3 regions of the Methylobacterium sp. JK268 genome follow, and region 1 is predicted to be linked to each of the others. Evidence: predicted binding sites of a transcription regulator. Region 1 holds the regulator's gene; each other region holds the start of a gene.
What was found. Region 1 encodes LexA, which represses DNA repair genes until DNA is damaged. Its sites were predicted from a motif close to TGTTCNNNNTGTGTTCNG; they were not measured.
Positions count from the first base shown of each region.

Region 2: a site for LexA is predicted at 1,102-1,119, ahead of ACW9J6_RS21805 (trna delta -isopentenylpyrophosphate transferase). Genes of this name have one in related genera too.
Region 3: a site for LexA is predicted at 1,779-1,796, ahead of ssb (single-stranded DNA-binding protein). Genes of this name have one in related genera too.

Region 1 covers NZ_JBSVZN010000019.1:40,886-44,152, forward strand. Annotated here, with positions in the region: gene ACW9J6_RS20310 (hypothetical protein) at 1-224, opposite strand, end outside; gene ACW9J6_RS20315 (hypothetical protein) at 347-871, shown strand; gene ACW9J6_RS20320 (hypothetical protein) at 962-1,330, shown strand; gene lexA (transcriptional repressor LexA) at 1,476-2,195, shown strand; gene ACW9J6_RS20330 (HD-GYP domain-containing protein) at 2,534-3,267, shown strand, end outside.
Region 2 covers NZ_JBSVZN010000022.1:38,507-41,773, reverse strand. Annotated here, with positions in the region: gene ACW9J6_RS21815 (metallophosphoesterase) at 1-221, opposite strand, end outside; gene ACW9J6_RS21810 (hypothetical protein) at 353-1,027, opposite strand; gene ACW9J6_RS21805 (trna delta -isopentenylpyrophosphate transferase) at 1,370-2,095, shown strand; gene ACW9J6_RS21800 (response regulator) at 2,462-2,890, shown strand; gene ACW9J6_RS21795 (NepR family anti-sigma factor) at 3,151-3,267, shown strand, end outside.
Region 3 covers NZ_JBSVZN010000002.1:207,769-211,035, forward strand. Annotated here, with positions in the region: gene gyrA (DNA gyrase subunit A) at 1-875, opposite strand, end outside; gene ssb (single-stranded DNA-binding protein) at 1,095-1,622, opposite strand; gene ACW9J6_RS02915 (alpha/beta fold hydrolase) at 2,212-3,093, shown strand; gene ACW9J6_RS02920 (L,D-transpeptidase) at 3,222-3,267, shown strand, end outside.

The sequences.
Region 1 (3,267 bases):
AAGGCGAGATCGGCCTCGTGCACGCGTCCGGGATGCTTGTGCAGCAGGTAGCCCAGATCGGTGGCCGGATGATGGGTGGTGGCGACGGAGAGGTACACGGGGAGGGGCCGCGGGAGCGAGGGTCGGGCGCTGGCAGATCGGCGTCCGGCGCACGGGAGTGTCCCACGCCGCGGCGGCACTGACATCCCCGCACCGACCGCCCGCGCCCCGCCATCGGCCGTCATCGTGAAGACTTCACGAAGAAACGGGCGCCGGGCAACGGGACACCGCCGCCGCTCCGCGCCGGATCTCGTTGACCGACAAGCTATTCTGTGAAACCTGCCGCGCCCGGGAACAGGGGAGCACGATGTCGGAGAACGATACCCTCGCCCAGGCGCTGGCGGATGTGAGCGAGCGGCGGGCGGCGCTGGAGGCCGAGTACGAGCGCATCGGCGCGGAACTGGCGAAGCTGCGCCTCGCCGAGAACGCGCTGCGTGCGATCGTCGACAACACCACCCTCCCGGCCGCGGGCCTCGCGGCCGCCGGACCGCTCCTCCCCGGGCTCCCGGCGGCGCCGGTCCAGGCGCGGACCAGCGGCCGCGGCAGCCGCGGCCCGCGGGCGAACTCGGCCAAGGGCCGCCTCAAGACCCTGCTCGAGACCTGCGGCCCCCAGGGTCTCACCAACGCGCAGATCGCCCGGCAGCTGCCGGATGTCGCTCCGGGCACCCTGAACACGTATCTCAGCGTCATGGTCGCGAGCGGCGAGGCCATCCGCACGGGCGACTTCTACACCTCGGGACGCCCCTCGGCCGAGACGGCGGACGAGACCGACGAACCGGAGGACGAGCAGGGCGAGGCGCAGGAGGACGAGGACGCCGAAACGCTGGGATGAGGCGCCCCGGACATCCGGCGGTTCCGGCATGGCCGCAGGCATTCCGCTATGCTACATGACCCTGCGAGAGGGGACGACGAAGGGGGCTCGATGGACGTCGAGGCGCTTCTCAGCGAGGTTCGCCGGCGGATCGCCGAGCTGGAATTGCGCTCGACCGCCCAGGCCGAACGCGTGGCGGAGTTGAACCGTCGCGGCGAGGAGGCGAGCACCGCCGAGGCGCAGCTCTGGGGCGCCATCGACGCCCTGACCGTGCTCAGGGGAGCACAATGGGCCCTCCAAGACCTGCGCGCCGCCGAGGCGAGCGACGGCGACGCGCTCGGCCACACGGCCGAAGCCGTCGAGGCCAGCCAGCAGGCCATTGCGGGGCGGCGGCACGGCGACGTGTTCCTGACCGCCTCCGACGAGTCGCTCGTCACCCTCGTGCGGGAGAAGATCCGCGTGAGCGCCCGCGGACGATGACACTCTGTCCCGCCGCGCCGCAGAGAGCAGGGCGGGGATCATGGTTCCTCCCGTCACGCTACCGCTTGCGGAACACTTGAAGAACGCTTAACCTGTTCGCGATTTGTTTCGTATCGCGCGTCGGCGCAGGCGATGAGAGTGACCCATGCTCACCCGTAAGCAACTGGACCTGCTGCGCTTCATCCAGCAGCGGATGCGCGAGACGGGCGTGCCGCCATCCTTCGACGAGATGAAGGACGCCCTCGACCTGAAGTCTAAGTCGGGCATCCATCGTCTGATCACCGCGCTGGAGGAGCGGGGCTTTCTGCGCCGCCTGCCCAACCGGGCGCGGGCGATCGAGGTGATCCGCATCGCCGAGACCGCGGCAAGCGCGCCGGGCGAGGTCGTCCGCTTCACGCCGAGCGTGGTCGAGGGCGGCCGGGCGGGGGCGCCGGTCAAGCCTGCCGCGATGCCGGTGGCGCTGCCCCTCGACGAGGGCGTTCGCGCGGTCGGCATCCCGGTCATGGGCCGGATCGCTGCCGGCACGCCGATCTCGGCGATCCAGAACCAGAGCCGCACCCTCGCGATGTCCCCGGACATGCTCGCGGGCGGCGAGCACTACGCCCTGGAGGTGCGCGGCGACTCGATGATCGAGGCGGGCATCCTCGACGGCGACCTGGTGGTGATCCGTCGTCAGGACACCGCCAATACCGGGGACATCATCGTCGCCCTGATCGACGACGAGGAAGCCACGCTCAAGCGCCTGCGGCGGCGCGGCTCCTCGATCGCTCTCGAGGCCGCGAACCCGGCCTACGAGACCCGCGTGCTGGGGCCGGACCGCGTCCGCATCCAGGGACGTCTGGTGAGCCTGATCCGCAAGTACTGATCGCTCGCATTTGGTCGGAACGCCCACGAGCCCGCGCGACGGCGATGGCCGCGCATCGCGGCCCCCCGCCGAACCCGTCATAATCTCGCGCGATCAGCTTACGGGAGTGTCGGACACCCGCGGCGGAAGGCGCGGCGGGATTTGGAAAGGTCATCTGCGGCAGGGCGGCCGGAAACGACTGCTTCGTCGTCGGTGCCGGCGGTCGTGTTGGTCGGATATCGAACCAACCCGGCCGACGCCAAGGGATGTTTAACGTCCCTGTGCGGTAAAATCAGGTCTGACCGGCGGGTCAAGGCGGTGGCACGGCCGCTCGTGAGGCCGGACTGCGGGATCTCGCCATGGCGGACGGTTTCATCCTCCTGATCGCGGATGCGTTCGCACCGGCGCGTCGCCTCGCGGATGGCCTCGCGCGGCTCGCCCCCTGCCTGACCGTCGGACTGGAGGACCCGCTGCCGAACGGGCAGGCGGCCGTTGCGGTGGTGCCGCTGGGTCGGGCCGAGGTCGCGGATCCCGCGCGCCTGCGACGGTCCGTCAGCCTCCTGCGGGCGCGGGGAATCGCCGGCCTCGGCCTGGCGCGGGATCAGGCGACCCTTGAGGTCGCCCGGGAGATCGGGTTCGCCAAGCTCCTGCCGGCCTCGGCGCCCTGGACGACCATCGCCGCCGCGGTGACGCACCTCCTCGCCGCGCACAAGGCCGCCCGCGCGAGCGGGCCCGATTGGCTGGTGCGGGCGCGGGCCGCCGAGGCCGACCACCTCGTCCACCGGGTGTTCGCGGCGGCCGCCGATGGGGCGCCGCCCTCGCCGCAGGACGTCGACACCGGCACCGAGATCGTCCTCGACGCGGTCAGCGAGGGCGGGATCCGCGCCTGGCTCGACGTCATCCGCCACCACCAGGTCGGGGTCTACCAGCATTCCCTGGGCGTCGCCGGCTACGCGGGGGCGCTGGCGGCCCGGCTCGGCTTCCGGCACCGGGACGAGCTCCGCCTCGTCCGGGCGGCCCTGCTGCACGATGTCGGCAAGTCGCGGATCCCCCTCGCCATCCTGGACAAGCCGAGCGGCCTGTCGGAGCAGGA
Region 2 (3,267 bases), on a different contig from region 1:
AGCGCGAGCGCACCGAACGCGGTGTTGAAGAGGATCACCACCGAGCGGGGAAATTCCGGCGCGAACACCGATCCGGAGGAGAGGCGGCTCCACAGATGATACTGGGAGGCGGTGAGCAGGAGGACCGTCACGCCGATCTGGATGACGGGCGACCAGGGGCTCGGCCACACCACGCGCGCGAGGACGTAGACGGCGGGCAGGCTGGGGATCAGTCGGATCATGGGCTGCTACATGGCGAGCAGCCCCCTCAAAGCAAAGCTCGCGCCGGGCCGGGCGCGCCGGTTGCCTCTCCGCCTGGCGATGAGCGCGACGCCGGTCCGGAAGCGCCCGACCGCGCTGTCCGGACAATGCTCTAGAACCCGAACGGGTCCGCGAAGGGCAGGGGGCGCCGCCGCACCGGGGTCTCGGGCAGGATCGGCCGCTCGATGTCCAGGGCGACCAGTCCCTCCACGGCCAGCGCCAGCACCGCCGCCACGCCGTCCGACGCGTTCTGCACCGCCGCCGCGCACTCGACGAGCCGCCCGGTCCCGCACTCGTCGAGGAAGTGCAGGATCCGCACCCGGTCGCCCGCGGACACGAAGGTGCGGCGGCAGGCCAGCACCAGCCGCACCGTCGACAGCCGCGGCTCGGCCCGCAGGGAGGCCGCGCTCTCGATCACGAAGTGGCGCCCGTCCTCCGTCACCATCGGCTCGCCCGCCACGTAGGCGACGCGCAGAGGGTGCCGGGGGAGGTCCGCCTCCGCCACCACGTCGACGAGGCGGCCCGGCTCGTCCCGGCGGGTCTGCTCGAAATCCGCCGCGTGCTCCACCACCTCGCCCCCCGCCAGGATCCGCGCCGGGGCGGGCGCGGCGCGCAGGGATTCGACGGCCGGATCAAGGGTGGTGATGGCCAGGAAATCGGCCACCAGCCCCATGCGGGTCGCCGCCACGGACGGGCCGCCGGGGCGCCGGGGCGCGGTACGCACCGCGCCGCGGCGGGTGCCCGGACGCCCCAGGAGCGGGGCGTGATCCTGCGCGAGGGCGGTCATGGTGGCGGAGGGCTCCGAACCACGAGGGGGGCCGCGCGGCCCCCTCCCGAGAAGATGTTGCATTCCTGATTGAAAGGAACATTATGCGAACAGGCCCGCCATGGTCAACCACCGGACAGTTGCCGTCGCAGAAGCTGGGCCACGATCGCCAGCACAGGCGCGAAGCTTTTCAGGGCGTGGTGGCCGTTCGGCGGCGCGCAATGCGGCGGAGAGGCGCGTCTGGTCTTATCATTGAGGCGACAAAACACTCGCTCTTCAGCGTGATTCGTGATAGGAAAATCGTCGTGGAATCGGAGCCTGCGCGGCCTCCGAGGCCGCCTTCGAGCAGGTGAGATCGATCGCATGAGCGCAACGACCGACAAGCAGATCGCGGAGATCCTCGCGACCTACGGGGAGCCGCTGGCCGGCAACGTGTGGCGGGTGCAGGGCACCGCCGTGATCTACCACAAGGCGCTGGAGCGCATCGCCGCGCAGGCGCGCATCCGCTTCGACGCGCCCGTGATCGTGCGCGCCGAGCGCGACGAGGCGGTGATCCTGGTGACCGGGCACATGCCGGGACCGGGCGGCGAGCGCGCCGAATGGTCGATCGGGGAGGCGCTGATCGGCGTGAACTACAAGATCGGCGGCAAGCAGCCAGCCTACGTCTACGCCATGGCCGAGAAGCGGGCCAAGGACCGGGTGATCCTGAAGCTCGTCGGTCTGCACGGCCTGCTCTACTCCGAGGACGAGGCGGACGAGTTCAAGGCCTCGCGGCCCGACCTGCAGGGCGCCGCCAAGGCCCCGGCGTCCCGCGTCCAGCGCCCCGGCGAGGACGAGGAGGAGCCCGCCGAGGCGGAGGCGGCCCGCGACGCCGCGGCACCGGCGAGCGCCGCGGATGCGGATCTCAGGGCCGAGATCGACCGGGCGAAGAGCATCAACGCCGTCACCGACCTGATGCTCGATCCCGCCACCCAGGCCCGCCTCGCCGCCATGGCGCCGGGCCTGCGCGACGAGGTGCGCGAGCACGCCAAGCAGCGCCTCGTCGCCCTCGGCTGGCCCGCCAAGACCCGCAAGGCCGCCGCGGCCTGATCGCCGCCGCGGGAAGACGGGGTGGTCCGGGCACCGGGCCGCCCCGCCTCGCGTGCGCGGGCGCACCGGCCGGCCGGCGGCCCGGCGGATTCCGCGCCTCCGCGGCTTGTCGCCGCCGTCCGGGAACGCAAGATTAGGGAGACGTCGGAGAGAGCGACGGTCTCGCGGAATCGAGGGACGCCGCCGGCCGTGCCGCGGACAGGTCTCGGGCTCGTCCCGCGCCCGCGGCGGGGACCTGTGGCCGCCACGCCCTTGATTCGTGTCATCGAGGGCAAGATGATGCGCTGGTGGTCAAGCTTCCGTGAGCCCGCCGGGACCTCCGTCCAGGGCGATGCAACCAGTCGACTGGACGCCCGTTCCATGCCTATGAGCGAATCCGGCGCCGCGAAGACGCAACCCGTGATCCTGGTCGTCGAGGACGAGCCGGAGGAGCGCTTCCTCGCGGCCACCCTCCTGGAGGAGACCGGGTTCCGTGTCATCGAGGCCGAGACGGCCGAGAAGGCCCTCGCCATCCTGCGCGAGCGGGGCGAGGAGGTGAACGTGGTCTTCTCCGATGTCCGCACCCCGGGTCCGATCGGCGGGTTCGAACTCGCGCGGATCATCGGGGTGACATGGCCGCGGGTGCACGTGCTCCTGACCTCGGGCGATGCCGGCGACCAGCCGAGCGACCTCAGGATGTCCGCCACCTTCATCCCCAAGCCCTGGCGCGCGCTCGACATTCTGACGCTCGTGGAGCAGGCGGCCGGCCATTCTCACGGGGGCGGGTCCGCCGTCGGGGATGCCAGCGCGGGCTGAGGCCCGGCCTGTTTCGAAGGTATTTCGCGCGATCCGGGCCCGCCCGCAGGGCCGTGGCGAGTCCTCGCCGCGGCCCTGCGGGCGCTTGTGCGTCGTGGGACCCGCCGGCGCGCGTCCCTGATCGCGAAATCCCGTCGACGGCCTTACGCAACCCGGCCGGGGGGGATGCGTTGTTACTCGGGATTGCTCGCGGCCCGCGCCGCGTGCGCCCAGACGGTACTTCCGAGAGCGGAGACAGGGCGCGCGCCCGACGACGACCCATGAAGGTGATCCCGAGCAACCATGCGGCCAATTTCGGCCAGACGCACGCCACGGCCTCGTCGCTGGCGGACGCTCTGCTGCTGGCCAAACTCGGGCACGACCTCAGGGCCCTCTAC
Region 3 (3,267 bases), on a different contig from region 1:
CGCTTGTCGCGCACCAGTTCGGCGATCTTCTCGACGAGGGAGGCCTTGTTCACCTGGTAGGGGATCTCGGTGAAGATCAGGGCCTCGCGCTCCTTGCGGAGTTCCTCCACGTGCGACTTGGCGCGCATCACGACGGAGCCGCGCCCGGTCAGGTAGGCGGCGCGGGTCCCGGCGCGGCCGAGGATCAGGCCGCCGGTCGGGAAGTCCGGTCCCGGGATGATCTCGTTCAGCCCCTCGATCGTCAGGGCGGGATCGTCGATCAGGGCGATGCAGCCGTCGATCACCTCGCCCAGATTGTGCGGCGGGATGTTGGTGGCCATGCCGACCGCGATGCCGCCGGCGCCGTTGACGAGGAGGTTAGGAAAGCGGGCGGGCAGGACCGCCGGCTCGTCCTTCGACTCGTCGTAGTTCGGGTTGAAGTCGACGGTGTTCTTGTCGATGTCCTCGAGCAGCGCCATGGCGGGCTTGGCGAGGCGCGATTCCGTATAGCGCATCGCCGCCGGGGGATCGCCGTCGACCGAGCCGAAATTGCCCTGCCCGTCGACGAGCATGATCCGCATGGCGAAGTCCTGCGCCATGCGCACCAGCGCGTCGTAGATCGACTGGTCGCCGTGCGGGTGGTACTGACCCATCACGTCGCCGACGATGCGCGCCGACTTCACGTACTTGCGGTCCGGCAGGTAGCCGTTCTCGTACATCGAGTACAGGATGCGCCGGTGCACGGGCTTGAGCCCGTCCCGGGCATCCGGCAGCGCCCGACTCACGATCACGCTCATTGCGTAATCGAGGTAGGAGCGGCGCATCTCGTCGGTGATGGAAACGGGCTTGATGTCGCTGGCGGGCGGAGGCGCGCCGGTCTCGTCGTTCTCTGCCAAGGTCACACTCTCGCGGGGCCGACAGGGCCGCCCTCGGAATAGCCGATTTCCGGCCCTGCCGCCACCCGCGGAAGGCTCACCGGAAACCGTGGAAAATCAGGATATTAGATGGGGGTCGGCGCGGCTCCGCGCAACCCGGGTGGGGGCGGAGTTCGGGCCCTCGCGCAGGATGAACCCTCCCCCGCGGAGGGGGGAGGGTCGGCCACCGGCCTTCCGCGGCTAGAACGGGATGTCGTCGTCGAGGTCGTCGTAGCGCTTCTGGCCGCCGCCGGACGAGGCCGGGGCGGGACGGCGCTCGCCGCCCGAGAAGCGGCCGCCGCCGTTGCCCCCGAAATCGCCGCCGCGGCTGACCTGTCCGCCGCCCATCTCGTCGGAGGCTCCCGCCTCGCCGCCGCCGCGGCCGTCGAGGATCGTCAGCTCGCCGCGGAAGCGCTGCAGCACCACCTCGGTCGTGTACTTCTCGACGCCCGACTGGTCCTGCCACTTGCGCGTCTGCAGCTGGCCCTCGACGTAGACCTTCGAGCCCTTGCGCAGGTACTGCTCGGCCACGCGAGCCAGGTTCTCGTTGTAGATGACGACCGAGTGCCACTCGGTCTTCTCCTTGCGCTCTCCGGACGCCTTGTCCTTCCAGGATTCGGAGGTGGCCAGCCGGAGATTGACCACCGGGTCGCCGGAGGCCAGCCGCCGCACCTCGGGGTCGCGCCCGAGATTCCCCACCAGGATCACCTTGTTCACGCTGCCCGCCATCACGCTCTCCTTGCCGTCCATCTCTCTCGGGCTGCCGCGCTCGGCCTGACCGCGCGGCGCCTCCGGGGCAAGCCGCGACCGTCCTCCGAGCGGGCCCGCGCCGGCAAGGTCCGGGACGCTCCTGTACCCGGAACACACAGCCGGCGGGACCTTGAATGTTCTACCTTTGTTCGAATGAAGGCGCAAGGGGCGCCCCGTGCGCGTCCGGCTCCGCCCCGTCCGGCAGCCCCGCCAAGAAAAAAGGCCACACCCAAGGTGTGGCCCAAGTCTAGGGAGGAAACGCCCAAACAGGGCTGCAGGACGGCGACGCCATCGCCGGCTTGCAAGATTGGATATACGGCAGCGTCCGCTGGTCAAGCAAGTGCGCAGAAACACTCGTCGTGTCTTTCGGGATCAATGATGCAGAGAAGACACGCGATGTGATGAACATTCGGTAGCGTCGCGGCGGATGCGGGTCCATGCAGCGGCAAAATTCGGCTGGAACGACCCGCAAGCAGCCTTCGGGCAGGGGCGCGCGGGTTCGGCGCGACGGATCCGGATGCTTCAGGCATCGTTCCGCAGAAGGTGCGTGGCCACAGAGGAGGGTGGGGTGCTGACAGATCTGCCGGAGGCGACGACCCGGACGATCCGGGTTCGCGGACTCGTGATGAATCTGGCGGAAGCGGGACCCTCGGACGGTCCGCTCACCCTGCTGCTGCACGGATTCCCCGAGTTCTGGTACGGCTGGCGCCGCCAGATCGGCCCGCTCGCGGCGGCGGGCCTGAAGGTCGTCGCCCCGGACCAGCGCGGCTACGGAGGGAGCGGGAAACCCCGACCGCTCGACGCCTACCACGTGGACGAACTCGCCGCCGACGTGATCGGGCTCGCGGACGCCTTCGACCGTCCGCGCGTGCGCCTGGTGGGGCACGATTGGGGGGGAATCGTCGCGTGGCGGGCGGCCGCCCAGTACCCGGAGCGCATCGAGCGCGTCGCCATCCTGAACGCGCCGCATCCCGACAGCTTCTTCGCCTATGCGCGCCGTCGGCCGAGCCAGATCCTGCGCAGCAGCTACATGGGCTTCTTCCAGCTGCCCTGGCTGCCGGAGGCGCTGCTCCGCGCGGGGGACTTCGCGCCGCTGCGGCGGGCCCTGGTGTCGTCGAGCCGGCCCGGCACGTTCGATGACGCCACCCTCGACCGCTACGCCCGCGCCTGGGGCGAGCCCGGGGCCGTGACCGGCATGCTCAACTGGTACCGCGCCCTGCGCCTGCCGCGCCGCCCGGCGCCCTCCCTGGTGCAGCCGCCGGTGCTGATCCTGTGGGGCGAGCGCGACACGGCCCTCGAGCCGGAGCTCGCGCGCCTGAGCCTCGCGCGATGCGCCGCGGGCCGGATCCGGACCTTCCCGGAGGCGACGCACTGGATCCAGCACGAGGAGGCCGAGGCGGTGAACCGCGACCTCGTCGCCTTCCTGACGGAGCCGGGCGGCGCGGCGTGAGGCTGTGGCGCGAAAGCGTCACAAGCCGGGGCGTCGCCGTTGGGCGGGTTGACCGTGCCGACTCCCCTCGGCCATCCCCGGGGCCATCCGCGCCGCTCCGGCGGCGCTCTCGCAACGGGAGGGGGACGATGACGCCTCGCATCCTGGCGCCGCTCTGCGGCGCCGCCCTGCTGG